Regions from separate parts of the Vibrio sp. CCUG 15886 genome, predicted to be linked through region 3. Evidence: predicted binding sites of a transcription regulator. Region 3 holds the regulator's gene; each other region holds the start of a gene.

Region 1 (7,819 bases), on a different contig from region 3:
ACCCTTTGGGATATTTCAGCGCTCTATTTGGATAGCCCTTGGTTGTGGCCGCGTTTGTGGCAGATCAACCCTGATATTGATAACCCTCATTTAATCTACCCTGGCGATAAGCTGTCGTTAGTTTGGAAAAACGGTCAGCCGATGTTGAGTTTAAAACCGGTGGTGACATTGAGCCCGAAAGCTCGAATCACGGAGAAAAAAGCGGTACCAACAGTGGATGAAGGGTTGGTTCTGCCTTATTTGCAATCTGACCGACTGCTGAGTAAAGAGAAGCTCAGCAGTGTCGCGCGCGTGATGGGAACCAGCGATGGACGAAAATACCTTGCCAAAGACGAGCGTATTTTCATCAGCGGCCAACAAACGGAAACCCATTGGGCGATTTATCGTCAAGTGCAAGAGTTTGAACGAGCAGATCCCGATGCCAACATGATCGCGCTACGTGTGGTTGCACAAGGTGAGCTTAAAGAATCGGCACAAGACTATTCCGGTATTGAAGTGACCAGTCAGCGACAAGAAGTATTGATCAACGACATTGCATTGCCTCAATCTGAAAACCTCGTCGAAGAACTGTCTACGACCTTTTATCCGGCGCCTGCCCCTCAAGATGTTGATGCCAAGATATTGGGCAGTATTGATGGCATCGATTACAGTGCACCAAGCCAAGTGGTAATTTTGGACAAAGGGAAAGTGGACAATTTACGCCAAGGGCATATTTTCGAACTCTATAAAGCCTCAAACAACGTTTATCGTAGCAGTGACAGCCAATTCAGCTACGAGAAAAGTGGTTCTTCCGATGAGATATCCTTGCCGAAAAGTCGCATTGGTGAGTTGATGATCATTCGTCCTTACGAATACTTCAGCTTGGCGTTGATCACCCGCAGTACTCAACCGATCAGCCGTGACATTTTGGTCGTGGCGCCAGTGCAAGTTGACGAATCAGTCACGGCGCAAACGCCTTGATGAGTCAAGATGAACTGCATGCTTGGTTAGCACTCAGTTTTACGCCCAATATTGGGGTTAAGAAGCTAACCAAGTTACTCAGTATTGATTCCCCGATCAATATTCTGCGTTATTCCCAAGAGCAGCTACTGTCGCTGGGGCTGTCGTCCCAGCAAATCATCACCTTGCGAAGTAGTGCTCAGCAAGACGCTGAAGCCGCCCTTCAATGGCAGCAGCTTTCCTCCCAGCATCATATTCTTACCCTTCATGATGGCCTATATCCGCCGCTGCTTAAGGAAACGGCTTCACCACCCTGCCAACTGTTTGTACAGGGTGATCCTCATTGTTTAACTAAGCCACAAATTGCGCTGGTGGGGAGTCGTCATGCGACCATGCAAGGGTTGCAACATGCTCGCGACTTTGCGGCTCAACTGGTACAGCATGGGTTGGTGGTGACCAGTGGTTTAGCGCTTGGGATTGATGGCCATGCCCATGATGGTGCGCTGACGGCGGGAGGCGAAACCGTTGCCGTTCTTGGTTCGGGCTTTCAACATATTTATCCCGCTCGCCACAAAGGCCTTGCCGAGAGAATTGGTCAGCAAGGTGCGCTGGTTTCGGAGTTTCGTCCCAATACTAAAGCCAAAGCCGAACATTTTCCTCGTCGAAATCGAATCATTAGTGGCTTGTCTCTGGGGGTTTTGGTGGTCGAAGCGGCAGAGAAAAGCGGTTCTTTGATTACCGCCCGTTATGCCGCTGAGCAAGGTCGAGAAGTCTTTGCTTTGCCTAACTCTCTCCATATTACCAATGCACGCGGCGGAAACTTGCTGATAAAAAGCGGAGCGTGTTTAGTCACTGGGGTAGAAGATGTGCTGAGTGAAGTGCAAACTTTGCTCGACTGGTCGACAAACCAACAAGCGGATTTATTTTCTTCCTCTAATACGGAAGAACAATTGCCATTTCCTCAGCTGTTAGCTAACGTAGGTAATGAGGCTACACCAGTTGATATTCTAGCAAACAGGACCAATATACCTGTGCAAGAAGTCATGATGCAGCTCTTGGAGCTTGAGCTTTCAGGGCATGTTGTTGCAGTTAACGGTGGCTATATTCGAAGGGGGAGGGGCTAGCTATGATGATGGATATACTGATGTATCTATTTGAAACCTACATCCATAGCGATGCAGATTTACAAGTGGATCAAGATGAGCTTGAAGACGAATTGCTTCGAGCAGGATTTCACCAGCAAGATATCTACAAAGCCCTTCTTTGGTTAGAAGAGCTGGCAGCATTACAAAAAAGTGATGATCATTCTGCGATTTCGCGTTGCAGTGCAATCTCTTCAACACGAGTGTACACACCTAAAGAGATCCAACGATTGGATCTAGAATGTCGCGGCTTTTTGTTGTTTCTAGAACAGATCAATGTGTTAACCACTGAGACTCGTGAAATGGTTATCGATCGAGTGATGGGATTGGAAACCAACGAGTTTGAACTTGAAGATCTCAAGTGGATTATTTTGATGGTGCTATTCAATGTTCCCGGCAACGAGAACGCCTACACGCTAATGGAAGAGCTGTTATACACCAAAGAGCAAGGCATTCTTCATTAAACTGTTCCGCGAATACGGTAGCTATGAGTAGTAAAATTGATCGCACTTTGTTTTCCGCTCACGAGCATGCGCTTGAGCATACGCCTTGTCCGCAATGTGCTGGAGAGTTGGTGTTAAAACACGGTAAGCATGGGGCGTTTTTGGGGTGTAATCAGTACCCACAGTGCGATTACGTCAAGCCCCTTCATCAAAATGATGGCCATATCGTCAAAGAATTGGGGGTTGCTTGCCCTGAGTGCGGGAACGAGTTGGTGCTTCGTCAGGGACGTTACGGCATGTTTGTCGGTTGCAGTCATTACCCACATTGTCATCACATTGAACCAATCAATCAGCCTGAACCTGAGCAGAATTCCAAAGCGTTGTTTGCTTGCCCTGAGTGTGGCAAAGGACACTTAGTTGAGCGTAAAACCCGCTTTGGTAAAACCTTCTATGCCTGTGATAACTATCCGAAGTGTAAGTTTGCGGTGAACTTACCGCCAGTCAAAGGGCATTGTGAAACATGCGGTTTTCCCTTGTTGGTCGAGAAGAAACTCGCCAGTGGTGTGAAGCTACAATGCGCAAGCCGCAAATGCCAGCATACTCAATCGCGTTGAGCTCACATTGAAAAGGGTCGCACATGACGACCCTTTTGCTATCTGTTTAAAAGCCGAAAGGGCGACTACGCTTGCCACTTTTTGGCAAACTCATGTACCGCTGGAAAGGCTTTCTCATCCAATACATTGGCGAGAGCACAAAGGCGGCGCTGTAGCTCTCCGCTGTAATCACCACACACGTTGATATGGCCCATTTTTCGACCTGCGCGTTTCTCTTTTCCATACCAATGAATATGGCAACCATCCATTGCCATCACGCTAGCGGGCAGAGTATCTTCACCAAGGATGTTGATCATTGAGGTTTCACGAACCAGCTTAGTGCTCCCAAGTGGTAAGCCACAAACGGCACGCAAGTGATTTTCAAACTGGCAAGTTTCTGCTCCTTGCTGGGTCCAATGGCCGGAGTTATGAACTCGAGGTGCAATTTCATTGACCAGCAATTGTCCGTCGACATCGAAAAATTCAAGCGCCAACACACCAACGTAGTTCAATGTTTCAGCAACAGCAGTAAACATGTGTTTGGCTTGCTCTTGTAGGTCCGGTGAGTCGATTGCCGTTGAAAGGCTTAACACGCCATTAACGTGAATGTTTTCTGCCAGTGGGTAGACTTCGATTTGCCCTTCTTTACCACGAGCGCCAATCAATGAAACTTCACGTTGAAATGGAACAAATTCTTCAGCGACAATCGCTTGAGTTGGCGTAGCAGCGATACAAGCTGCCATTTCTTGCCAAAGGGTTTCAATTTGTGCGGCATCTTTTAAGCGCCATTGCCCTTTACCATCATAGCCACCTAATGCGCTTTTCAACACCATAGGTATCCCAACGTGTTCAATCGCTTTATTGAAGTCTTCACGCGTTTCAATGACGTAGTAATTGGCATTGCGTACGCCCGCATGGTCAAGCAAGGCTTTTTCCAAACGACGATCACCACCAGCCTTAATCGCCTCACTGCTTGGAAGAAACTTGCCACTCGCTTGGCAGATCGCCAATACGTCATGAGGAATGTGTTCAAACTCTGCTGTGATCACATCAACGTGTTCAATCGCTTGCTCCAAGCCGTGACCAAGGAGATGCAATGTCAAAGGGTGAACGACATCACCCGTTGTCACATCGTAGGCAGAAATCTGAATATTCAAAGGCGCACCGGCTAACGACATCATGCGTGCCAATTGCCCTGCGCCTAGAACCAATACGTGCATGATTTAGTCCTCTGCAGGATTTGGGTTAGCGAGGACGCTTTCAGTTTGCTCACTGCGGAAGGCTTCAACTTTAGCCATGATATTTTCGTCGTGAGTTCCAAGGATTTGCGCAGCGAGAAGACCCGCGTTTGCGGCACCGGCTTCACCAATGGCCAATGTACCTACTGCGATGCCTTTTGGCATTTGCACAATAGAGTAGAGGGAGTCGAGCCCTGATAAAGCACGTGATTGCACGGGTACGCCCAAAACGGGCAAGCAGGTAAATGCCGCTGCCATGCCCGGCAAATGCGCCGCGCCACCTGCACCGGCAATAATCACTTTCAACCCACGTTCTTTGGCGGTTGAGGCATATTCAGCAAGGAGATGAGGAGTTCGATGTGCTGAAACCACTTTGGTTTCGTATTCCACGCCAAATCTGTCCAGCATTTCTGCTGCCAGTTTCATGGTTGGCCAATCTGATTTAGAACCCATGATGATACCGACTTTCATCTCAAACTCCTTCAAGCTGCATAATTGGGTGAGCTGATCAATTTTGTGCGCATTATACGAGGTTTTTTACCTCAAGCAAACGTTTGCGTTTGAGTGAAAACCACCATGCGCGTTTTTCGCTGGCATTCGGCTGGTTATTGGCTTATTTGTAATAGGTTGAGTGTCTAGAGAGAAGAAGTGGTGAGTAATTTACAACAAGTCGTGAAGGCGTTAAAGCAAGGTCAAGTGGTGGCTTACCCGACAGAGGGAGTGTTTGGCTTAGGTTGCGATCCTGATAATGAGGTGGCCATTGAGCGTCTTTTGACGATTAAACAGCGACCCAGTGACAAAGGCTTGATTTTGATCGCTGCTGATTTTCAACAGCTCCAACCGTATCTCGATTTAACAAGCTTGTCAGCGGAGCAACTTCAGCGAGTTTTTGCCACTTGGCCCGGTCCTTATACATGGGTCATGCCTGCAAGTGCTCGGGCATCGGCGCTCGTCACGGGCTATCGTCAGACCGTTGCGGTTCGTGTGAGTGATCATCCTTTGGTGCAAAAGTTGTGCAGTGAGTATGGAAAGCCGCTAACCTCTACCAGTGCGAATTTGTCGGGCCAAACGGAGTGTAAAACCGTTGAGCAGGTTCAAGACCAATTGGGCAGCCAGATCTCTGTCATTTTGTTTGGTGAGATTGGTGAGCGCCATCGACCTAGTGAAATCCGCGATGCTCGTACAGAACAATTATTAAGACAGGGATAACCCTGCTCAGCTTCAAAAGGTAGTTTAGATGTCCACAATAGATAAAGAAGCCGTCAAGCTTTACTTGATGCAGTTACAAGATCAAATTTGTCAACGACTTGAACAAGAAGATGGCAAAGCAACATTTATAGAAGACGCTTGGCATCGAGAGCCAGGAGATCGATTGGGTGGCGGTGGCCGGACGCGCGTTATGCGTGATGGCAACGTGTTTGAGCAAGGGGGGGTTAACTTCTCCCATGTGCAGGGTAATGCAATGCCAGCTTCTGCAACGGCGCATCGTCCAGAATTGGCTGGGCGCCGATTCGAAGCCATGGGCGTTTCGCTCGTCATGCATCCTCACAATCCTTACGTTCCGACATCGCATGCAAACGTGCGTTTCTTCATTGCTGAAAAAGAGGGGGAAGCACCGATCTGGTGGTTTGGTGGTGGGTTTGACTTAACTCCCTTCTATCCGTTTGAAGAGGATTGCCAATTTTGGCACAACACCGCCAAGGAAGTGTGCGCGCCTTTTGGTGCTGATGTGTATGCGCAGCATAAAGCTTGGTGTGATGACTATTTTTATTTGCCTCACCGCGGTGAAACTCGAGGCATCGGCGGCCTGTTTTTTGATGACCTCAATCAGTGGGAGTTTGATAAGTGCTTTGACTACATCAAAGCCGTTGGTGAAGGGTATTGCGATGCTTACTTACCCATTGTTGAGCGTCGTAAAGTGACAGAATATGGCGAGCGTGAACGCGAATTCCAGTTGTATCGCCGTGGCCGCTATGTTGAGTTTAACCTAGTGTATGATCGCGGGACTTTGTTTGGCTTACAAAGTGGGGGGCGTACGGAGTCGATTTTGATGTCGATGCCACCACTGGCTCGCTGGGAATACAGCTATGAACCGCAGGCTGATTCGCCAGAAGCAAGCCTTTACCAGCATTACTTAAAACCGAAAGAATGGTAAGAAAGGAATCTCCTCTTCTATTGCTCTTTTCTATATAGATAGATAGTGATAGGGTCATCGTTAATCAGATGGCCCTGTTTTCGCTATAGCTAAACAAGAGCGAAATAGCTCGGTAAGAACAACAAAGGTAAGGAAATGACTCAACAAATCGATCGTTATGCCGTGTTTGGTAACCCTATCGAACACAGTAAATCGCCATTTATTCACACCTTGTTTGCTCGCCAAACCAACCAGCCTTTAATCTACACCGCAGAAACCGCGCCAAAAGAGGGGTTTGTTGAGGCAGTGAAAGCGTTTTTTGCTGAAGGGGGAAAAGGGTGCAATGTGACTTTACCTTTTAAGGAAGAGGCGTATCAGTTTGCGAGTCGTTTAACAGAGCGAGCCCAATTGGCTGGCGCAGTGAATACACTAAAAAAACTGGATGATGGCGATATCATTGGTGACAACACTGATGGCGCTGGCCTTGTGCAAGACTTGTTGCAGCACCAAGTTGTGTTAGCAGGTGCACGTATTCTAGTGATAGGCGCTGGTGGTGCCGCTCGTGGCGTGCTTAAACCACTACTCGACCAGAAACCAACCTCTCTCACCATTACGAATCGTACTTTCTCTAAAGCTGAAGAACTGGCTGTGTTGTTTGCTGCCTATGGATCTGTTATCGCAAAAGAGATGAATACAGTGACGGAAGAGTACGATGTTATTATCAACTCTACGTCTGCCTCATTGAGTGGTGAGTTACCTGCCCTCTCTTCATCTATATTTGCCGCCAACAGTACTAGCTATGACATGATGTATGGCAAGGGCGATACCACCTTCAATCAATGGGCTAAGCAACACGGCGCTGCTCATGCCTATGACGGGTTGGGTATGTTGGTTGGGCAAGCTGCCGAAAGTTTCATGCTATGGAGAGGGTTGCGTCCCGGGTCTAAACAAATCTTGCGCGAGTTAAGAAAAAATCTTGAAGGGCTATAAGCGATGAATCAAGCCATCTTATTTCCAGACATGCAATCTTGGGATGAAGCGTCACAATCAGTGAACTTCGCCGCGCAACAATCGGGTGCACTAATAGAGTGTTTTGTGGCGAAACATAAGCTAGAAAAATTATCGGGCTTAGAGCTCGATACTGAGCAAGCGGTGATCGCTGCTTTTATTGATTACCGATTTGATCTGGAAGAAATAGCAGAAGAGTTAATAGAAGATGAAGCCTTCAACGAAGAAGGCCATATCATTATCGATTAGTTTATCTTTCATGAAGGTCTTTTACTTCAGTTAAATAGTCATTCTTGTTTTGGACATAGTTGTCCGCTGACTT
Region 2 (7,819 bases), on a different contig from region 3:
CTCGATGATACCACCACCAAGACAAACATCACCTTGGTAGAAAACAGCGGATTGACCTGGGGTCACTGCGATCTCTGGTTCATCGAAAATCACTTTAATGTTTTCGTCATCAATAGGGATGATTGTACAAGGAATATCTTGTTGACGGTAACGAGTTTTCACCGTGCATTTCATCACATCGCGAATTGGCTCACGTTCTACCCAATGAAGCTGAGAAGCAATCAGGCCTTCGGACTTAAGCATAGGGTGATCTTGTCCTTGAACGGCAATCAACACATTGCGCTTAAGGTCTTTTTCTGCAACAAACCATGGTTCTTCGTTACCGCCACCGCCTTTACGGCCACCAATATGTAGGCCTTTACGTTGGCCTAGCGTGTGGTACATCAAACCCTGGTGTTGACCAAGCACTTCGCCTTCTGGCGACTCAATATTACCCGGTTGAGCTGGTAAGTAGCGGCTTAGAAAATCGGTGAACTTACGTTCGCCGATAAAACAGATACCGGTAGAATCTTTCTTTTTCGCGGTAATCAGACCTTGTTCTTCCGCAATGCGACGAACTTCTGGCTTTTCCAGCTCGCCAACAGGGAAGAGGCTACGTGCCACTTGTTCGTGACTTAGCGTGTAGAGGAAGTAGCTCTGATCTTTATTGCCGTCTAAACCACGCAGCATCTGTGGCTTTTCACCATTTTCAGGGAAAGAACGACGGACATAATGACCCATCGCGATGTAATCGGCATCAAGTACTTCGTCGGCAAATTCTAAAAACGCTTTGAACTTAATTTCTTTGTTACAAAGGATGTCTGGGTTAGGGGTACGGCCCGCCTTGTATTCGGAAAGGAAATATTCGAATACATTGTCCCAGTATTCTGCCGCAAAATTGATCTTATGTAGGTGAATGCCAAGTTTGTCACAAACAGCCTGAGCGTCGGCGAGATCTTCTGCCGCAGTACAATACTCAGAATCATCATCTTCTTCCCAGTTCTTCATAAATAGGCCTTCAACTTGATAGCCTTGCTGTTTTAGAAGATAGGCAGAAACCGATGAATCTACACCGCCAGACATACCAACGATGACTTTCTTTTGGCTGTTATCAGACATTACTCAACACCACTAAAATTAACTGGAGGCGAATTCTAACAGAAAGCAGAAACGGGTGACAGATCCGAGATCGCAATCACAATTCGTTTTCGCTGCTTTTTTCAGCAAAAGGACAAGCGAAAAGAAATTCCGCGCGAGCTCTGAGTGGGAATGTGGCATAGTTGGAAAAAATCCTAATGAGTAAACATCATGACTGACGAAATGCAATTTATGCAAGAGGCGGATCTTATCGAGATCATTGAAAATCAACTTGAAGATGGAAATCCAATCAAGGTCAAAGAAACGTTGATGCGCCTAATGATGACAGGCACGCCTCGTGAAGATGCGGTGGCGATGATGGCGTGTGCAATGTCAATTGAGATTTTCGACGTGATGAAAAATGACGGCGAGTTCAATTTAAAACGTTACAGCGAAAACTTGGATTGCCTGCCAGATTTAAGCTTTATGGAAGGTGAATAGCGCCTCGCAAAATAAAAAGTACGTAGCAAACGTTTGCTATAATTGCCTTTATTGCCGCCTATGGGAGTGCGAGTTAGAATCCGCACTTCTTTTAACCCCGTACTCAGACAAACACTATGAAATTTCCCGGACAGCGCAAATCAAAACACTATTTTCCCGTACATGCACGTGACCCATTAGTGAGTCAGGCGCAGGAAAGCAAGAAAATGACGCGTACTCATATTATCGGTATTGATCAAACTTTGGTGGATATCGAAGCGAGAGTGACGTCGGAAATGATTGAAAAATACGGTTTGAGTAAAGGGCACTCGCTGGTTATTGATGATGTGACGGCAGAAGCGCTATATCAGCAGTTAAAGCAAGAAAATCTGATTACCAACGAATATGCTGGCGGTACGATTGGCAATACGCTGCACAATTACTCAGTGCTCGCAGATGATCGTTCGACATTATTGGGCGTGATGAGTCAAGATATTAAGATTGGTAGTTACGGATACCGTTACTTATGTAACACATCAAGCCGTATGGATCTTAATTATCTGCAAGGTGTCGATGGCGCGATTGGTCGCTGTTTCGCGTTGATTACCGAAGATGGTGAACGCACTTTTGCGATTAGTGAAGGTCAAATGAACCAACTTCATCCAGATAATATTCCGGAAAAGATCTTTAAAAAAGCCTCAGCTTTGGTGCTCACCGCTTATTTGATTCGTTGTAAAGAAGGTGATCCAATGCCTGATGCGACGATGAAAGCCATCGAGTACGCAAAAAAATACGATGTACCTGTTGTTTTGACGCTTGGCACTAAATTTGTGATTCAAGATGACCCAACCTTCTGGCAAGAATTTATTCGTGACAATGTGACGGTAGTTGCGATGAATGAAGATGAAGCCGAAGCATTGACTGGGGAATCCGATCCTTTAGCCGCTTCAGATAAAACACTGGATTGGGCAGACATGGTACTTTGTACTGCGGGTCCGCTTGGTCTATTTATGGCCGGTTATACAGAAGACAGCGCGAAGCGTGAAACATCTCTACCGTTACTTCCAGGCTGCATTGCTGAATTCAATCGTTATGAATTTAGTCGTCCAACGAAAAAAGCATCTTGTGAAAACCCGATTAAAGTCTATTCACATATTTCACCGTATATGGGCGGTCCTGAGAAAATTAAAAATACCAATGGGGCAGGTGATGCTGCACTTTCAGCGGTACTGCACGATATGGCGGCAAACAAATATCACAAAGAAAACGTGCCAAACTCAAGTAAGCACGTGTATGAGTTTTTGACGTACTCATCTTTTTCTCAAGTGTGTAAGTATGCTAACCGTGCCAGTTATGAAGTGTTGGTACAACATTCTCCGCGCCTATCTCGTGGCTTACCGGAACGCGAAGATAGCTTAGAAGAAGCGTATTGGGAAAGATAATAAAAAGGCTCCGAAAGGAGCCTTTTTACTGATATCTAAAATGTATTAGATTTCGAAATCTTCTAGAGATTTACCCGCATCTAATTGAGCTTGGATTGCAGAAGGTGTACGACCTTGACCAGTCCAAGTTTTTTCTTCACCATTGGTGTCAACGTACTTGTATTTCGCTGGGCGAGGAGCACGTTTACCTTTGCTCTTCACTTTAGTTTCGCCAGCAAGTGCGCTGATTAGTGCTTCGACATCGATACCATCTTTAGCAATTTGTTCTGCGATAGCCGCTAGTTTCGCTTCTTGTTCAGCTTTCGCTGCACGTTCTTCTGCTTCCGCTTCTTGACGCTCTGCAACAACAGTTGTCAATTTATCTAGAGCTTCTTCTAATTGCTCAAGAGTAAGTTCACGAGAAAACGCACGTAGGCTGCGAATGTTCAACAGAGTTTTTGTTAGTTCAGACATAACCTTTCCTATATATTCGCTAAGTCGATTGTCTAATAATAATACCGAGAATTAAATTAAACAAACTAGATTAATTCTTACGATGCTAATATTAACGCGCAATACAATATAAGCAATATTAAAAGTAAAAAAATTAAAAAAGAATGATTATAAAATTTCTAAGACAGACGAAAGTTGTAGAAGCAATTCCTTCACTGAACAAAAAGCTATCTCAAAAATATTTTACGAATGATTAGATGGCTTTATAACAAAATGGTTCAATGGAAAGTGGTTTGTGATCTCATTTTTTCTATTATTAGTATCATGATGCAAAGAGAATGGATTAATGAAACGGCAATAGAAAACCTGTCTCATATTGATTTTTCAAATTTAATCAACTTAAGACAGATCTGTTGCAATGAGGAGCGTCATGAGTACAATAGCCGCTACCTGATGCGATAAATTAGATTATTTGTTGTTTTTTTAATCGGCAGATAGTTAAGAATTTGTTATCGACGTAGAGGCGCAATGGTAAAGAGTAACTATTATTGGGGTGATGCCAATGAATAATAGTGAAAGGTATCCATTGCCGAAGTGAATTGCATATCAAAGCAGTTTGCTGGGGTTGCATCCGAAAGGAACAATACTGCCATAGTATTTAATGTATAACTATGGAGCGCTACTGTAGGTTGGGTGAAGTGTTCACTTCCCTGTCGCTTAGTTCAACATAAGTAACGGACATCCTGTTTACTTTGTCTGCAGTAGATCTCTAGCCAAACTTTGGTTTTTGAAGATCATGAATTTAATAGATTTTGCTACATCTCCCATTTCACTTTTACCGCCGATAGTGGCACTGACGCTAGCCATTTTAACGCGTAAAGTGCTTGTATCGCTTGGTGTCGGTATTCTTCTAGGTGCAGTGTTACTGAATGATTATTCGGTAGGCTCTGCGGCAGCTTATATTACAGATAAAGTTTCAGCTGTTTTTATTGAAGATGGTGGCATCAATACTTGGAATATGAGTATTGTTGGTTTCTTGTTGTTATTGGGTATGACCACCGCTCTACTGACTCTTTCTGGAGGCACTCGAGCTTTTGCTGAATGGGCACAGACTCGAGTGAAAAGTAAGCGAGGTTCGAAATTACTAGCAGCGTTTTTAGGCGTATTCATTTTTGTAGACGACTATTTCAATAGCCTAGCTGTGGGTGCGATTTCTCGCCCAGTAACGGACCGCTTTTATGTTTCACGCGCTAAACTTGCTTATATTCTAGACTCAACAGCAGCACCAATGTGTGTGGTGATGCCTGCATCGAGTTGGGGTGCGTACATCATGACCATTATTGGCGGTATTTTGGTGTCACATGGCATCACTGAATATTCCGCATTAGGCGCATATCTACGTTTAGTACCGATGAACTTCTACGCGATTTTCGCCTTGTTAATGGTGTTTGCGGTCGCTTGGTTTGGTTTAGACATTGGTAAAATGCGTGAACATGAAATTGCCGCCTCACAAGGCCGTGGTTTTGACAATGACGCTGATACTGACCTAAAAGAAGCGCATGAAATTGACGAAGAGCTTGATATCCGTGAAAGCGATAAAGGTAAAGTGACCGATCTTGTTATGCCGATCATTGCTTTGATTATTGCAACGGTCGCTTCAATGCTCTATACCGGTGGCCAAGCACTTGCGGCGGATGGTAAAGCTTTTGACTTGCTTGGTGCATTCGAAAATACCAACGTAGGTACATCGCTTATTTATGGTGGTCTGGTTGGTTTGGCTGTGGCCTTGTTCACCGTGTTCAAACAAGGTCTTCCAGTTGCAGAAATTGCTCGCACTTTATGGATCGGTGCTAAATCGATGTTTGGTGCAATCCTTATTCTGATTTTCGCTTGGACTATCGGTTCGGTTATTGGCGACATGAAAACGGGTAGCTACTTGTCTACCATGGCACAAGGCAGTATTAACCCTCATTGGCTACCTGTGATTCTATTCCTGCTTTCTGGTTTAATGGCGTTTTCTACCGGAACATCGTGGGGCACGTTTGGTATTATGCTACCTATCGCGGGTGATATGGCGGGTGCGACAGATATCGCTCTTATGCTTCCTATGCTAAGTGCAGTATTAGCTGGTTCTGTTTTTGGTGATCACTGTTCACCGATTTCTGATACGACGATTCTTTCTTCAACGGGCGCTCGTTGTCATCATATTGACCACGTAGCGACTCAGTTACCTTATGCACTTGCAGTGGCGTTGGTTTCTTGTATTGGTTTCGTTGTATTGGGTATGACCGCTTCCGTTATGTTCTCACTAGCGGCTGCAACCATGGCATTCATCATCGTTTGTGCAATCCTCTCTTGGTTGTCAAAAGCAAAGATTGAGTCTTGCCAACAAGCGTAACATCTTCATTTATATAAACTTTGAAAGGGTAGCTTCGGCTACCCTTTTTATTTGTCTTATACAAATTGATATTTTTTAAAATAAAGTGTTGCAAAATAAGAGCAGCTTAGTTAGTGTGGTTATCAACGAAGCAATCAAGCTAAGAGCCTATATAAGTATGCGTAATTTTGTAATGAACATTCATCACCATCATCACCCAGTCTAGTCTTTCGGGAGATGTACGCATACCCGGGAGATAGGAAACTCCCGGAGGTGAAAATCATCAAATTCAGATTTTAAACCCTCGGGAGACCAACATCTCTCGAGGGTTTTTTAGTTTTCACTTTCATCATTTTCAAATTGAAGCACAGGGACAATGTCATGCAAACACAACGCTTAAGAATTGCAATTCAGAAAAAAGGCCGACTGAGTGAAGAGTGCCAAGGGCTCTTAAAAAAGTGTGGCGTTAAATTCAATATTATGGGTGAGCGTTTAGTCGTGCACTCAGAAAATATGCCGATTGATCTGTTATTAGTTCGTGATGATGACATCCCAGGGCTGATCATGGATGGCGTTGTTGACCTTGGTTTTATCGGTGAAAACGTGTTGGAAGAAGTGCGTCTAGAGCGCAAAGCCACTGGTGATGCTTGTCAATTTGAAACCTTGAGTCGTCTAGATTTTGGTGGATGTCGTTTGTCCATCGCGATTGATAAAGATGAAAAATACAATGGCCCACAAGATCTTGCTGGGAAACGTATTGCGACGACTTACCCACAACTGCTCAAAGCGTATATGGATCGACAAGGTGTGCCTTTCTCAACCTGTATGCTGACAGGCTCTGTTGAAGTTGCGCCTCGTGCTGGTTTGGCGGACGCAATCGCTGATTTGGTTTCAACAGGCGCAACACTTGAAGCCAATGGCCTAAAAGAGGCTGAGGTTATTTTCCAATCGAAAGCAACACTTATTCAACGTTCAGGTGAGTTTGCCCAAGACAAGCAAGCGCTTATCGAGAAACTGTTAACGCGTATGCAAGGTGTTCAGCAAGCCAAAGAATCCAAATACATCATGCTACATGCTCCAGTTGATAAGCTAGAACAGATCAAAGCACTGTTGCCAGGGGCGGAAGATCCAACCGTGTTACCACTGTCTGCAGAGAAACAACGAGTGGCCGTCCACTTGGTGAGTACAGAAAACTTATTCTGGGAAACGATGGAACAGCTCAAAGAACTTGGCGCGAGCTCTATTCTTGTTCTACCAATTGAAAAAATGATGGAGTAAGGCTCATGAGAACGGTTGTTTGGCAATCTCTTAGTGAGACGCAACAAGACGCTATTTTGGAACGTCCAGCGATAACAGAAGGTGCGAATATTACCGCTGCAGTAGCAGAAGTGATTGCGAAAGTCAGAGCAGAAGGCGATGCGGCGATGTTCGAACTGACGGAAAAGTTTGATCGCGTTAAACCAGAATCGATTCGAGTGACTGAACAAGAAATCGAGGAGGCTTCTGCTCGCTTAACTGCAAAAATGAAGCAAGCGCTTGAGCAGGCTTACGCCAATATCGCGAAGTTCCACAATGCCCAGAAACCGACGCCAATTAAAGTCGAAACACAACCGGGTGTGGTGTGTGAACAAGTCACTCGCCCGATACAAAAAGTGGGTTTATACATTCCTGGTGGCAGTGCACCGCTGCCTTCAACGGTATTGATGTTGGGTGTTCCTGCGCAAATCGCGGGTTGCCGTAAAGTGGTTTTATGTTCACCACCACCGATTGCAGATGAAATTCTCTATGTGGCAAAGCTTTGTAATATAGATGAAGTTTACAATGTTGGTGGTGGGCAAGCGGTAGCGGCGATGGCTTATGGTACAGAAAGTGTCACTAAGGTGGACAAAATATTTGGTCCTGGCAATGCGTATGTCACAGAAGCAAAACGCCAAGTGAGCAATGATTTTCGTGGTGCAGCCATTGATATGCCCGCTGGGCCATCAGAAGTGTTGGTGATTGCTGATGAAACTGCAGATGCCGATTTTATCGC
Region 3 (7,819 bases):
TTGCTCTCATGCGACGAATCAAAACATCAATCGTTCTGTCGTTTGGCGCGTCAACACGATGGCTGATCATGTTGAGAATGCGTTCACGGCTTAGTACCTGATTTGGGTAAGACGAAAGCGCCACCAGCAGCTCATATTCTGCCTTGGTCAACTTCACTGGCTCACCATTGTGGCTCAACGCTCGACGATGAATATCGAAGGTCCAGTCACCAAAACGGACAATATGGTCTTCGTTTTCCGCGTCTTGATGTTTTGAACCACCACTGCGCGCAAGCGAAATCCGCCACAACAAGTTTTTCACTCGAACCAGCAGTTCACGTAACTCAAATGGTTTGGTGACGTAGTCGTCTGCCCCCATCTCCAAACCAACAATTTTATCTATGCTATCCGTGCGTCCGGTTACCAAAATAATGCCAATGTCCGATTGGCTGCGTAGTTCACGGGTCAGCATCAAGCCGTCTTCACCTGGTAAGTTAATGTCTAACATCACCAAATCAACGCAGCTATTTTGCAAAATATGACGCATCTCGGCACCACTTTCCGCTTCACTTACTGTGTAACCTTCTTTTTGAAAATAACCCGCAAGTTTACTGCGAGTCACTACATCATCTTCTACGACTAATACGTGATAGCTCATTTACACCACTTCATGTCATTTCTGTCTACACGGGCAGATATTCTATTCATAACTAGTAACATTTCTAGTCATACTTCGTTTGAAATGCAAGTATCTTGATTTTTATTGATTCAAAACAAGCTTAATATCAAGCCATTAACAAGCTCAAATATATTTATATTTTTCTTAACAATAGGCGTTATTGTTATTCATTTTTTTTGGTTACACTTATAGGAGATTGATTTAGGAGCGATAAATGATGCAAGAGATAAAAGCCTTTAATGAAAAACGTGCGGAAATATATTGGTGGCTTTCGAGCTTATTTGCCAAAGAGCTGACACAGGAAGAGCTCGATAAATATCAAAGCATGGAAATTAGAGCGTTTTTAACTGGATTGGCTGAAAACGATGCACTGAGACCATCCGTTAACGCCTTCGTCGATGCACTCAATCGTCTTGTTGACCGTCAAGATGCGCAATTGGAATTAGCGGCAGATTTTTGTGACCTATTTTTGAAAACCGCAAAACACGGCGCACTTCCATACGCATCTATTTATCTAACAAAAGATGGCCTACTCAATGGCGAACCAGCACAAAAAATGGACACTTGGCTGAAAAAACATGGTGTGCAGGTCAATCAACAACTGAATGAACCGGCCGATCACTTAGCTATCATGCTCGACTTTCTTGGCAACCTTATCATTCGCTCAAATGAGCTTGAACAAGATCGCCACATGGAAGAAGCCTTCATTGAGCAAAACGCATTTATTCAAGAAATGTTGCTCTCTTGGTTACCTAGCTTCTCTCAACGAGCAGCAGAATATGATGAGTTTGGTTTCTATAACAGTGCAATAAAACTACTTGTTGCGTTTTGTATGCTGGACAGCGACTATTTAGTTGGATAATAATTACGCCCTTATCAATAGAGCAAACACTCGGTTACACTTTAACCACTAAAGTGTGAACGCGGATACACTATTCGCCGTTTGAGTAGGTTGCCACTCTTGCCGTCTCGGTCTAAAATTGAGACCGCAATCGATAAAATATGATTTTAATGCAAACCGCTGAAATACAGCGGTTTTTGTGTTTATTTAAAGCTAAGCTGCTGCTTTTCTAGTGTGTCTTCCTTACAAAGCGAATTCGGAGAAAGGTAGCAAACTGTGTTGCAACAAAGAATCGTAGATTCAAAATGCAACCTTAGACAGGACAATACCTATGGCCACAATTAAAGATGTCGCGCGTCTCGCTGGAGTATCCACGACCACAGTGTCGCACGTAATCAACAAAACGCGTTTTGTTGCAGAAGCCACTCAAGAAAAAGTCATGAAAGCGGTTGACGAGCTCAACTACGCACCGAGCGCAGTAGCGCGTAGCCTAAAGTGCAACACCACTCGTACTATTGGTATGCTGGTCACACAGTCGACCAATTTGTTCTTTTCTGAAGTAATTGATGGCGTAGAAAGCTACTGTTACCGCCAAGGCTATACGCTAATTCTTTGTAATACGGGCGGTATCTACGAGAAGCAACGTGACTACATTCGTATGCTTGCGGAAAAGCGCGTAGATGGCATTTTGGTGATGTGTTCTGACCTCACCGAAGAGCTCCGAGAAATGCTTGATAAGCATGCAGATATTCCTAAAGTGATTATGGACTGGGGTCCAATCAGCTCACAAGCCGATAAAATTATCGATAACTCAGAAGAAGGTGGCTACTTGGCCACTAAGTACCTGATTGATAACGGCCATACAAAAATCGCGTGTTTGAGTGGCCACTTTGAAAAAGCCGCGTGCCAAGAGCGCATCCAAGGCTTTAAACGTGCGATGAAGGAAGCCAATATTACCGTTAACAACGAGTGGATCCTTGAAGGAAACTTTGAATGTGACACGGCTGTGATGGCTGCTGACAAGATCGCGTCATGGCAAGATCGCCCAACTGCGGTCTTCTGCTTCAACGACACCATGGCACTGGGTTTGATGAGCCGCCTTCAGCAGTTAGGCCTTCGCATTCCTGAAGACATCTCTGTTATCGGCTACGATAATATTGAGTTGGCGGAATACTTCTCACCACCGCTAACAACCATCCACCAGCCAAAACGCCGTGTTGGTAAAAATGCATTTGAGATCCTTCTCGAACGCATTAAGGACAAAGAGCATGACAAACGCGTGTTTGAAATGCATCCCGAGTTAGTGGTTCGTGATACCGTCAAAAAAATCAATTAGTTAAGACTAATATTCTAAAGCATCCAAATCTGGATGCTTTTTTTTCATTCTTAGTAAGTGATTTGTTAAGTCAAATTCTGTTAAGTTCTTAAAATCGAGCATTCATTCACTTAACTGCAACTATTATCTGAACCAATGTCACATTTTTTATTTGAAAATGTGATGTTACTTCAATAGAAATCGTATCCTTCTAGAGTCACGCACAGGGCAAACCATTTGAAAAAGTGGGACGCAAAGCCTCCGGCCTAAACCAGACGTTTTTTGGTAGGTAGCGGGGTTACCGATGGCAAAAATGCATAACAACAAGTTTACCCATTAATGACATTGTATTTGCATTGGTTTGCTAATCTCTCGGACCTGATTTGGTGGCGTAATAGTAATTACACCGAGATAACACATCATGGATAAACCGATACTCAAAGATTCAATGAAGCTTTTTGAGCAACTTGGTGCGATAAAATCTCGCTCAATGTTTGGCGGATTCGGCCTTTTTGCAGATGAGACCATGTTCGCACTTGTGGTGAAAGACCAGCTTCATATTCGCGCAGATCAAAAATCAACATTACTTTTTGAAAAGCAAGGACTCAAACCATACGTTTATACTAAGCGTGGTTTCCCTGTTGTCACTAAGTACTACGCGATTTCAGACGCGCTATGGCAAGACCAAAATGCACTACTCAACGTAGCCAAACGTGCATTGGCCAGTGCTAATAACGATAAACAACAGCAAGCAACAGCAAAACCTGAACGATTAAAAGACCTGCCTAACCTGCGTTTAGCCACCGAACGAATGCTTAAAAAGGCGGGAATAGAAACAGTCGAGCAGTTGGAGTCTCAAGGCGCGGTTCGTGCATACGAAGCGATTAAAAACACCCACAGTGGTGCCGTGAGCTTAGAGCTGCTTTGGGCGTTAGAGGGAGCCATCAATGGTACGCACTGGAGTGTGATTCCTCAGCAACGTCGAGACGAATTAGTGAATAAATTGTCTTTGTAGACAAGCACGTTTATTATTTCTTATAGATTAAAACCACATCAAAATGATGTGGTTTTTTTATATCGTTTGAAAGATTTTCTGTCTCAATCAGGTCTGATAACCAAGCTATCTGGAGAAAAATTGAATGAACAAAAAACTCGTATTCGGAATCTTGCTTATCGCGACCATTATTTTATTGGCGGTTAATTTTAGTCAATACCTCACACTCGACAACGCTAAAGCACAACAACTTGCCCTGAACAGTTTTATTGAAGAAAACTTTCTGTTTGCTTCAATAAGCTATTTTGTCATTTACGTTGGTCTTACCGCCTTTTCAGTACCAGGAGCAACCGTCGTCACACTATTGGGCGCTGCTCTGTTTGGTTTTTGGTATAGCCTACTGCTTGTCTCATTTGCCAGCACCATTGGAGCAACCATCGCATTTTTGAGTAGTCGCTACCTACTAAAAGATTGGGTGCAGGCACGTTTTGGAGACAAACTTAGCGCGATCAACCAAGGCGTTGAAAAGGATGGCGCCTTTTATCTATTTTCGTTACGCCTGATCCCAGTCTTCCCATTTTTCCTTATTAACTTGCTGATGGGTTTAACACCAATTTCCATTGGTCGTTACTATCTTACTAGCCAGATCGGCATGCTACCTGGCACGGCTGTTTACCTAAATGCGGGGACACAATTGGCCGACATCAACTCGTTGTCGGGGATACTTTCACCAACAGTATTAGCCTCATTTGCGTTACTGGGTGTCTTTCCTATCGCTGTAAAATGGATCATGAGTAAATTTAGACCTCAACTCTCTTCATAAAAGGAATTCACTTATGAAGATATTCACCGCCAACACTCCTATAGAAGCGCATATCGTGTGCCAGTTACTGATGAATGAAGCGGTACAATGTGAGGTTCGAGGTGAGGGTTTATTTGGCTTGAGAGGTGAGTTACCAGCAACTGAGGATACCAATCCATACATTTGGCTATTAGAACCTGAGAAAGTCGATTTTGCTAAAGCGATATTAGACAGCTATCGTGAGCAGCAAGTAGCACATCAAAATTGGCAATGCCCACAGTGCGGAGAAGAAATAGAAGGTCAATTTGGAGCTTGCTGGTATTGTGGGCAAGTGCTTGAGTAATGAGCACAATTGACAGAGGAAGGCACTAGCCTTCCTCTTGTTTTATTAGATTTGGCGTTGGATAAAATCGATCGAATGCTGGTTAAACTCGTCGGGCTTTTCCACATTGCACACATGGCCACAGTTTTTTATCTCTAGCAACTCACTCTGGGTGTGAGCCGCAACCATCTCTTTGACGGGTTTAATAAACATATAATCACGCTCTCCCATCAAATATAGCGTTGGGATTGGCAATTCACGCTCTTTGAAATAACGCATCAATGGATTGACCTCTGCCGCGAGTATAAACCAGCGCTTAAACTCTTTTTGACACAGCTTCTTCGCTTCACGGATAAAGAGATGACGTGATTCCTGCTGATTTTTTTGCGGCATCACAATGTAGGCAAACAGCTTGTACAACCACATATAGGGCAGCACATGCTTGCCAAAGTTACCTAGAGAGACCAAGATACGAGAGCGCGCATCGAGACGCGTTACCGCACCACCAAGCACCATGGATTTAACCCTTTCCCCCGCCAGTTCCGCTAGATTTCGGACAATGATCGTCCCTAGAGACATCCCAACGAAATGTGCGGAGTGAATTTTAAGATGATCAAGCACCTTAAGGATATCTTGCGTCACCGCCCCAAAGGTATAGCGGTTACTGATCAACTCTTTTAATAGTTGATTGGATTTACCGTGCCCACGTAAGTCAACCAATAACAAATTGAAATGCTGCTTGTACGCTTTAATTTGCTTAAACCAGATGGACGAACTGCCACCCGCACCATGCACAAAAACCACCCACTCTTGGCTGGTAGGATGGAGATAAGTTTTGTGAAATAGTAACGCTTGAGCCATAAAACAACGCCAAAAAAAGAGAAAACTAAAAGGTTTAAACAGTATAGCTGACCCACTTGCAATGGTGATGTATCAAAGAACAATCCAATCGAAATGGGGACTTCAGCCACAAGGATAGTTAATGAATCACCATAGTAAGAATGGGAGGCAAGAATCCTACCACATATCAATTCAAATTCTATTTGAGTTCGGTTAAAAAACGTAAAAAGGCACCATAATCAGTGCCTTTCCATTCATATTTCAGAACTTTTACTCTATTTTAGCGCAGAACGATACAACTCCACATATTGCTCTGCTGCCTTGCTCCAGCAAAAATCTCGTTCCATCGCGTACAGCTGAACTCGTCGAAGCTCTGTTAGGTTCTGTGCATACAGTAACAACGCTCTTTGCATGGTAATCAACAACGCTTGCGCTGTGGGCTCATAGAACACAAATCCTGTCGCAGTCTCTGGATTCACATCGTAATCACATACACTGTCTTTTAGACCCCCAACGCCTCTCACGATCGGCAAGGAGCCATACGCCATGCTATAGATTTGGTTTAAGCCACAAGGCTCAAACTCTGAAGGCATTAAAAAGAAATCGGATGCAGCTTCAACTAAGTGTGCGAGTTGATTGTTATAAGCTTCAACAAAGACAAACTTTTCACCAAACTGTGCTGCAACATCACGTAATTGCGCAGCAAGCAACGGATCACCGGTCCCAACCAAAACCAACTGAACATCCAACTTCAGGAACTCAGTTAATACTGGCAATAGGTAATGCACCCCTTTCTGATGCGTCAAGCGACACACCATACCAAACATAGCGACGTCCTTTATAGGTAGGCCGACTTGCTCTTGAAGCGCACGTTTACAGCCATTTTTCCCTCTCACCATGCTCTGCTTAGTTGCTTTGTAGTTGATGGGTAAATAGCTGTCAGTATCTGGATGCCATGCAGAATAATCGCAGCCGTTTAGAATCCCGACGAGATCACCCGCGCGTTGCTGAAACTCCCAAGCCATTCCGTGACTGCCAAGTTCAGTTTTCAGTTCCTCTGCATAAGTTGGGCTCACTGCGTTGATTTTATCCGCATTCATAACCCCAGCTTTCAGCATCGTCATATGCGTAGAGCTGACAGCAGCATCGGGTACATTTCGGCAATGAAATTCAGGCAAACATTGCATCTCATCATAGTGAAAGACACCTTTAAAGACCGCATTATGGATAGACAAAATACTCTTTGTTTGTGCAAAAAACGGATCTTGACCGTAACGGTGCTTAAGCAAAAATGGCACTAAGCCTGTATGCCAATCATTGGCATGCACGATGTCAGGCTGGAAACCAATCTTTGGTAACATATCCAAACAAGCAGCACTAAAAAAAGCAAAGCGCTCACCGTTATCGGTATACGCCTGATTATTCTCAGCGTACATCGACGGACGGTCAAAATAATGCCCACACGCAATTAAGTAGACAGGATTGTCACCTAAGAAACGTTTTTTGACTTGATAATGAGTATGTGGCCAGGTTTCTAGATGTGTATCGAGGATGACTTCATCATCACACACATCTGGAATTGCGGTATAAGCCGGAATGGCAATTCTCGCATCATGCTGAAGGTTCACTAAAGCTTCAGGCAGTGCCTTGGCAACATCCGCCAAGCCACCACTTTTGATCAAACCTTCGACTTCCGATGCTACAAACAGAATCGACAAAGGGTTAGTAGCCAACTCTTGCTCCTTTTGGAATAACAACGATACCGTCATCAGAGACATGGAAGATTTTCTTATCTTCCTGCAAATTCACACCAATTTGCGTTCCAGGCGCGATATCTACGTCCTTGTCAACAATAACACGGCGTAACACGCAGCCTTCCCCAACTTTGACATCACCCAATAAAATAGACTCGCTAATATCGCAGGCTGATGCGATATTACTACGGAAACCTAGCACAGACTTTTCGATACGTGAACCACGTACGTAGCTGCCATTGCAGACTAGGCTATCAATAATCTGTACACGCCCGTTATCTGAGTCGGTAAAC
Region 4 (7,819 bases), on a different contig from region 3:
TACCAAACCAGGCTGAGTGTGCTCCGGGTACAGGTGAAGGTGAGAAGAATAACTGTGGCCATGGTGCGATGGGTATCGACAACATGTGGCACGACACCGATCCAAAAGGTAACGAAATGGGCGCGGGTTCAAACCCAATGTGGCATGCGAAGAACCTAGAAAAAGGCATCTTTGGTTCCTATGCGTCAGCGTACAAACTTGATCCAGTCAACGATCCGCAAGATAAACTGGTTGGTAGCTATGTTCGTAACTACGACAGTGTAGCTGTCGCGCCTTGGTTGTGGAACGCGGAAAAAGCGGTATTCCTATCAACGGAAGACAAAGCGTCTGTCAGCGTGAAAGCCGACTACGTCATCGATAAAGAGATCGGCGGTATCATGTTCTGGGAACTGGCGGGTGACTATAACTGTTACGTGCTTGATGCCAATGGCAACCGCACGACCATCGATGAAACCGAGCAGGCATGTGCCACGGGCAACGGTGAATTCCACATGGGTAACTCGATGACCAAAGCTATCTACGATAAGTTTAAGTCAGCAACCCCATACGGCAACACGGTCGCAACGGGCGCAATTCCTTCAGAGACACTGGACATCGCTGTTTCTGTCGGTGGATTCAAAGTGGGTGATCAAAACTACCCAATCAACCCGAAAGTGACCTTTACCAACAATACCGGTACAGCAATTCCGGGCGGCACTGAGTTCCAGTTCGACATTCCAGTGTCGGCGCCAGATAACGCGAAAGATCAATCTGGTGGTGGCCTGAAAGTGATTGCTTCTGGTCACACACGTGCGAACAACATAGGTGGTCTGGATGGCGTAATGCATCGTGTGGCGTTCTCGCTTCCTGCGTGGAAAGAGCTACCAGCAGGCGGGACTTACGAGTTGGATATGGTTTACTACCTACCAATTTCTGGTCCGGCAAACTACAGCGTGAACATCAACGGTGTGGACTACGCGTTCAAGTTTGAACAACCTGATCTGCCAGTTGCTGATTTGTCTGCAGGCAACGGTGGCAATACGGGTGGTGGTGATACTGGCGGCGGTAACACCGGAGGTGGTGACACTGGTGGCAATACAGGTAGCGGTACGGTTATCCAATGGGAACCAGGTGTAACGCAAGTGAATAATGGCGAAACAGTGACCTTTAACGGTAAGTGTTTTGTTGCGAAAAACAGCCCAGGGGTTTGGGAGTCTCCAACACAAACCAACTGGTTTTGGGATGAAGTAACCTGTCCATAATTCATTGCACTACAAACAAACACCCCAGATTGATTCTGGGGTGTTTTTTATTGTTAAACAGAAGCTTAGTGAATTTAGAACTGATAGCTTTCAGGTACAACAACAATGCCATTCTCTGAAATTTTGAAACGTTGTGCGTCTTCTAAGCGGTTCAAGCCAATTTGAGTGTAGGGCGGGACTTTGACATGTTTGTCGATGATGCAGTTGACCAACTGGCATCCTTCACCAATTTCAACATCGTCAAAAATGATGCTGTCGACCACCGTTGCACTGTCGTTTATGCGTACATTGGAAGAAACGATGGAGTGCTGCACTGATCCTCCCGAGTTGATGACACCATTGGCAATGATCGAGTTAATGAAAATTCCTTCATTACCGCTGCCTGAAGAAACGGTTCTTGCTGGTGGATATTGGGGTTCATAGGTACGGATCCCCCAGTCTTTTTGGTAGAGGTTCATCGGAGGAATCGGCTCTAAAAGGTCCATGTTTGCCTGATAAAAGGAATCAATGGTGCCCACGTCGCGCCAATAGCAATCTTTATCTACCCGCCCTTTACTACCACAGAACTTGTAGGCAAACACAGACCCAGTATCGATGAGTTTAGGAATGATATCTTTACCAAAATCATGGGATGACGCGTCATCGTCGGCGTCTTCTATCAGTGCTTGCTGCAACACCTCCATACTGAATATGTAAATCCCCATCGAGACCAAGCTTCGCTCGGGATCATTGGGTAAATGGGGCGGATTCTGCGGTTTCTCGACAAACGAATGAACGCGATGGCGCTCATCAATACCCATGACACCAAAGGCTTTGGCTTCTTTACAATTTACATCCATGCAAGCGACCGTCAGCGCCGCATTATTGGCGATGTGTTCCTCCAGCATCGGTGCGTAGTCCATTCGGTAGATGTGGTCACCGGATAACACCATGACGTACTTGGCTTCACTGCGTTCGAGCAACCACAAGTTGTGATAGATGGCATCGGCTGTGCCTTCGTACCATTTGCCACCTTTGCGCATTTGTGGTGGTACGGAGGTGATGTATTCGCCCAGTTCAGGATTGAAAATGGACCAACCATCACGAAGGTGTTTTTGCAACGAATGCGATTTGTACTGGGTGAGGACGAGAATTTTACGCAGGCCGGAGTGCAAGCAGTTGGTAAGCGTGAAATCGATAATGCGGTATTTTCCACCAAATGGTACCGCGGGTTTTGCTCTGTCATCCGTTAATGGACTGAGTCGTGATCCCATGCCTCCGGCCAGTATCACTGTCAAAATGTCCTGCATGCGTATTCTCCCTGAATGTGTGCAATATCATAGAGATTAGTACAAGAATTGAGCCAAAACCTTTTTATTGAGAAATCATGACGTTTTCATTAAATAATCCATTGTTGTGCACAAAAAGTAAGCAGTGAGCTTGGGGCATGCACCGTGTTAGTGCGTCGCAATGATAAAAAAGGTCGGCATCTAAGATCTTGGCGCTTAGCGGTTTTACACTGTAAATAGCAGAAAATCACAAGTACTAAACGAGTGGCTTGCACGGGCTGTGCTAGACAAGGCTTTGGGTGGGATTTCTCAGTGTTATCGGAGTAATAAACTGAAAAATAAAAGAATTTCTGCAATCTAGTATGCGTTAGATTCGAACAAAAAGCGCCTTGTTGCAAGGCGCTTAAGGGGGCTCAATAGGATCCTCAACAATGAGATAAATAATGTGATATTGAAATCGTGGCTTAGCTTAGGCCAACAATATCGCCATTTTCATCGATATCCAGTGCCATAAAAGCGGGGATGTCTGGCAGACCTGGCATAGTCATCACATTACCAGTGAGCGCGTAAACGAAACCCGCGCCAGCACAGAGCCTAACTTCACGGACCATGATGGTAAATCCACTTGGTGCACCTTTGAGAGAGGAATCGGACGAGATAGAAAGGGGGGTTTTTGCCATACACACGGCCAACTCGCCAAATCCTAATGTTTGATAAAGAGCTAACTGCTGTTTTGCGGTATCGCTAAATTGCACCTCACCACAACCGTAACCTTTAGTACAAACGGTGATGATTTTCTCCTCGAGCGTTTGCTCTGCTCGATACAGTGGGCGAAAGTTTGCTGGCGCATCACATGCTTCAATCACTTCACGAGCTACCGCCTCCATGCCTTTACCACCTTTGGCAAAGCCCTCGCTGATCGCGACACGAACATTGAGTGGCAGTTGCTGGATCCAAAGCTTGAGTTGCCCAAGCTCCTCTGCGCTGTCTTGTGGAAACTGATTGATAGCAACGACCACTGGTAAACCGTATTTTTGCGCGTTATCAATATGCCATTTTAGGTTACTAAAGCCGGATTCCAGCGCAGCGCGATCCGGTTGAAATAAGGCGTCTGGTAATGGCATACCAGGTTTTAGGTCATACAGCCCTGAGTTTGCTTTCAAACCGCGCAAAGTCGCAACAATCACCACGCAATCGGGGGCTTTGTGCGAAGTTGAAGATTTGATGTTGCATGCTTTTTCAAGCCCCATATCTGAGCCAAAACCGGCCTCGGTGACAACGTAACTCGACAGTTTTAAGGCAATCTCATCAGCGATGATGGATGAGTTCCCGTGTGCAATGTTAGCAAATGGACCCGCATGAATAAGGGTAGGCACACCTTCAAGCGTTTGCATCAGCGTCGGTTTGATCGCTTCTTTCAGCGTTACTGTCATCGCACCTGCCACTTGTAACTGTTCTGCACTGACAGGTTCGCTATCCAGATTGTAAGCGAGAACCACTTTACCAATACGTTCACGCATATCTTGAAGGTTTTTCGACAACGCCAAAATTGCCATCAGTTCAGATGCGGCTGAAATATCAAAGCCTTCTTCACGTTCAAATCCGTTGATGGTCTTGCCTTCGTCATTGATTCCAACGCGAACTTTACGCAGTGCGCGATCGTTGTGGTCCATTACGCGTTTCCAAACCACGCGATCTGGGTCAATTCTTAATGCAGGAAGCCCGGTGCGAGCTTCAAAGGCTTGATAACCAGCGCGCTGTTCGTGATAGATGCGGGCATCAATGGCAGCTGCGGCGAGATTGTGCGCCGCAGTAACGGCGTGAATGTCGCCAGTAAGATGCAAATTAAGTTCATCCATCGGGGCGACCTGTGAATAGCCACCACCCGCAGCGCCCCCTTTTACACCAAAAACAGGCCCCATAGAAGGTTGACGGATACACGCCATCACCGATTGATTGAGGCTTTGTAACCCTTGCGCTAGACCGATAGTGGTGACGGTTTTGCCTTCTCCAAGTGGGGTTGGTGTGATTGCCGTGACCAAAACAAGTTTGCCATCTTGTTGCTCAGCAAGGCGTTTTACACATCGGGCAGACACTTTCGCTTTATATAAACCGTGAGTTTCAAACTCATCTGCCAGCAGTCCTGCTTTTGCGGCAATCTGTTCAATTGGTTTAAGAGGTGTCGTACGACAAATATCGATATCTGAAAGCATGCAAAACCCTTATCTAACAATCACGCAAACGTTTGCGGTGGCATGATACTTAAATGCATAATTGAGTAAAGTATTATATAAGCTTAGTTGTGCTACAGCTTAGTTTAATTTGAGAAAAATTGGCTTAGATCAAAAAGAAAAGGCTGCATAATAGCAGCCTTAAGAGCATTAAGTACGGAATCTATCGATCCCAATAAGCTTCTTCTAAACTGTCTTCACGTTCTGGTAAAGCACGTGATAGGCGAGGTGAATGCTGGGTCAGTACTTCATAACTGACTCGGTTTGCGTACTTACAAATTTGTGACAATGACGAATAGGTCAGGCACATATGCTGGTGTTTCTCTGAGTTCGGGACATTCTTCAGATGGAACGCGTTGGACGCCATATCGTGAAGAAGGGCAGAGAGTGCGCCATCGCCAGCACCATTGGTGTTTTTGATTTCGGCCGGGCCACCTAAGTAAGGGCCAATATGGGAGTAGACGCGGATTGGCTCTTTACATTCAGCTCGGCGCATTGCACGACTAAATTCGTACATGTTGAAGCCTTCAATCGCACCTTGGTAAAGGTCGTGCGTCGTTTCGCGTTTCGCATCGTTGTCGGTGTAACCTGCCATGTAAAGGCCGTCTGGACCCGCAGTGCAAAGGACAAGGTCAACCCAGTCGAGTGCTTTATCGGCCGCTTTCAGTGGATCAGATTCACCGGTCAGAGCTTGGCCTTCTTCTTCATTCATCGCCACAACCGTGATGTTTTCACGGATGTACTCTTGCCACCATTCAGGGTTGCCTTCGATCACGTATTTCGTTCCGAGAGTCAGTACGACGGGTACGGAATGCTTTTTCGCGTATTCAATAGCACGTTGTACCGCTTGTGGCATTGGATCTTCCGGCTTACCTCGCATTAGGTACGACGAAACCACGAGCGCTGCTGCTTTTTCAAACACTTCTTCTGGAATGCTCTCTGGAGCGAGCTTGTTCATGTGGCCTTCGTTGATCGCAAAGGTGCGCTCACCATCTTCAGAGATAAGGGTGTAGCAACGACCAATAGGGCCATCCACCGTTTGTAGGTGGTTGAGGTTCATGCGAGAAGATGTACGACACAAATAGCGATAGGCGTACGAGCCAACTTGAATATTTTTCGACATAACGCCCAGTAGAACAGACTTACTGTCTGCTAAGACTGAGTAGTTGTGAAGGGTGTTGCCAATGGTATCACCAGGGTATTGGTGAGTAATTAGGCCACGTTCTACTAACTCTTCGTAGAGAGCGTCAGCTTTACTTTCTTCAAGAACTAGCGAGTGTCCTTTACTTAACTCATATTTCGCCAAAAATGCGTCATCTACACGCGCTTCGATATCTACGATTGTCTGACCAACACCAACGATGGTTGGGCGGTAGAGCTTAGGTGCCACTTTAAGTTCAGTAACGAGTGGATCTCGAGTGTTTGTAGGGAAATAGTGTTTAGATTTTCGCTGACCAGGAAACTTCATACTAGTGATAGATTGAGAAAAAAGAGGCGCATCATATCACAGATTTTTTGAAACAAGGCTCTTTTTGTTACGCGAAAAATTGGCCGAACATTTTTTGTTCGGCCAAGTGGTTTTTGTGCAGATATTATTGAGTTAGTGCTTCTGTTTTGCTCGGATCAACGTAGGCGTCAGTCCCCCAAAGTGGGACCGTTGATAAGCTATGTTTGAAGCTACCTTCGGTTTCTTTGGTTGTGTACGAAAGGTAGAGTAGGGTTTGGTTCTTTTGATCGTAAATACGACGAACCTTCATTGTTTTAAAAAAGATACTTTTTGACTGCTTGAACACCACTTCGCCGGACGAGCTTTTGTCGATCTTAGCGATCATTTCCGGTGTAATACTGCCAGTCTGGCGGCAAGAGATAGAGCTGTCACTCGGATCGGATAGGCTTAAGTTTGCCTCAATCGAAGCGATGTGACACGTTACGCCGGTGACCACTTCATCTTGTAGCGAGGTGATTTTAATGTCCTTTAGGGTAAACCAACCCAAGCCTACGTCACCGACCTCGTTGCCACCACACCCTGAAAGCAGGGCTGTTGTCGCGAAAACAGCGGTAAGTAGTTTTAATTTCATCGTCTTATCCTTTTTGACCTTGTCAACTGAATGATCTTACCTTACCAGTTTTGACCCTCAGCTGTCTCTAACTAGTTCGGTCAAACTTGCATCATGCAAACGTTTGAATCATAAATTGATTAGAACCAATCTTAACCGCATGGTATGGTATGAGCCTTGCAGGAAAGTAGGAAAACGAAGAGGTTATCAGTATGAAGAGAACATGTGTTGTGCTGTTGATTTCGTTAGGCTTACTTGCCGGGTGTTCAGCACCTCCGAAATCTACCATCTGTACACCAAAAATTTGTGATATTTGGAATTAATCATGTCGAATCAAACTCCGGCAATAACGAATAAAAAGAACAAGTGGTTATCCGATCAAGTTGATTGTGAGTTTCCCACCAAAGAAAGTATTGACGGATTGCAACTCTACCGCGCTTCTGCCGAGCAGCGCATTACCGAGCCATTTTCTATCGCGGTGACCGAATGTGAGGAGATGGAACACTACTTGGTCGACTTTCACCGTCTGACCATTATGTTTGCACTGCTGCAAAGTAAGCGTTGGTCTGACGAAAGTGAACAATCGTTAATTGTTGAATTTCTAACGCAAATCATTCTATCGCCCGAACACGATCTTTATGTGAGTTTCTCTCACGGTGAGCCAGTAGGCGCAGCGATGGTGACGCGTTTGGAGTCAGAACTTTTGGTTTCCGATATCGTGTACAAACAAGCTTTCGATAAAGAACGAGTTGCGGGTTATTTGAGCTGTTTGCTTGAAAAAGTCACCAAAGAAATGTCAGCGGTAGAGAAAATTCTCATCGAAATTTGATCAATGTCGTAATAAGTTCCTAATCAGCCACTATCATATCCCCACCATTTATTACTTGGGATGCATATGAGAACGCTTAGGCTTATTTTGATGTCCGTTGTTGTGCTGTTGATGAATTCCGCATTCGCTTCGACACAATGGCAAACGCGCCAAGTGCTCATTCTCCATTCCTACGATGCTTCTTATCAATGGA

What was found. Region 3 encodes PurR, which represses purine synthesis genes. Its sites were predicted from a motif close to TNANGNAAACGTTTNCNTNA; they were not measured.
Region 1: the regulator PurR is predicted to act here: its motif matches at 4,898-4,917, upstream of purE (5-(carboxyamino)imidazole ribonucleotide mutase).
Region 2: the regulator PurR is predicted to act here: its motif matches at 1,579-1,598, upstream of PQQ36_RS11035 (inosine/guanosine kinase).
Region 4: the regulator PurR is predicted to act here: its motif matches at 4,743-4,762, upstream of PQQ36_RS01610 (formate--tetrahydrofolate ligase).

The regions. Positions count from the first base shown of each region.
Region 1 is NZ_JAQQBT010000017.1:583-8,401, reverse strand. Features, by position in the region: gene PQQ36_RS19140 (LysM peptidoglycan-binding domain-containing protein) at 1-960, shown strand, start outside; gene dprA (DNA-processing protein DprA) at 960-2,063, shown strand; gene PQQ36_RS19130 (DUF494 family protein) at 2,066-2,545, shown strand; gene PQQ36_RS19125 (DNA topoisomerase family protein) at 2,569-3,138, shown strand; gene PQQ36_RS19120 (5-(carboxyamino)imidazole ribonucleotide synthase) at 3,204-4,337, opposite strand; gene purE (5-(carboxyamino)imidazole ribonucleotide mutase) at 4,341-4,826, opposite strand; gene PQQ36_RS19110 (L-threonylcarbamoyladenylate synthase) at 5,007-5,564, shown strand; gene hemF (oxygen-dependent coproporphyrinogen oxidase) at 5,593-6,510, shown strand; gene aroE (shikimate dehydrogenase) at 6,646-7,479, shown strand; gene PQQ36_RS19095 (DUF1488 domain-containing protein) at 7,483-7,746, shown strand; gene PQQ36_RS19090 (gamma carbonic anhydrase family protein) at 7,748-7,819, opposite strand, start outside.
Region 2 is NZ_JAQQBT010000004.1:216,797-224,615, reverse strand. Features, by position in the region: gene mnmA (tRNA 2-thiouridine(34) synthase MnmA) at 1-1,098, opposite strand, end outside; gene PQQ36_RS11040 (hypothetical protein) at 1,288-1,557, shown strand; gene PQQ36_RS11035 (inosine/guanosine kinase) at 1,674-2,978, shown strand; gene PQQ36_RS11030 (H-NS histone family protein) at 3,024-3,431, opposite strand; lysine riboswitch at 3,921-4,100, shown strand; gene tet(35) (tetracycline efflux Na+/H+ antiporter family transporter Tet(35)) at 4,207-5,808, shown strand; His leader region at 5,989-6,125, shown strand; gene hisG (ATP phosphoribosyltransferase) at 6,169-7,065, shown strand; gene hisD (histidinol dehydrogenase) at 7,071-7,819, shown strand, end outside.
Region 3 is NZ_JAQQBT010000003.1:29,689-37,507, reverse strand. Features, by position in the region: gene torR (two-component system response regulator TorR) at 1-637, opposite strand, end outside; gene torD (molecular chaperone TorD) at 873-1,520, shown strand; gene purR (HTH-type transcriptional repressor PurR) at 1,831-2,835, shown strand; cyclic di-GMP riboswitch class I at 3,032-3,120, shown strand; gene PQQ36_RS08740 (TfoX/Sxy family DNA transformation protein) at 3,236-3,829, shown strand; gene PQQ36_RS08735 (TVP38/TMEM64 family protein) at 3,954-4,631, shown strand; gene PQQ36_RS08730 (putative signal transducing protein) at 4,645-4,953, shown strand; gene PQQ36_RS08725 (alpha/beta fold hydrolase) at 4,999-5,793, opposite strand; gene glgA (glycogen synthase GlgA) at 6,048-7,505, opposite strand; gene glgC (glucose-1-phosphate adenylyltransferase) at 7,495-7,819, opposite strand, start outside.
Region 4 is NZ_JAQQBT010000001.1:373,555-381,373, forward strand. Features, by position in the region: gene PQQ36_RS01600 (chitinase C-terminal domain-containing protein) at 1-1,241, shown strand, start outside; gene glgC (glucose-1-phosphate adenylyltransferase) at 1,316-2,530, opposite strand; gene PQQ36_RS01610 (formate--tetrahydrofolate ligase) at 2,974-4,722, opposite strand; gene PQQ36_RS01615 (inosine/guanosine kinase) at 4,904-6,208, opposite strand; gene PQQ36_RS01620 (CreA family protein) at 6,333-6,818, opposite strand; gene PQQ36_RS01625 (hypothetical protein) at 7,123-7,626, shown strand; gene PQQ36_RS01630 (HD domain-containing phosphohydrolase) at 7,687-7,819, shown strand, end outside.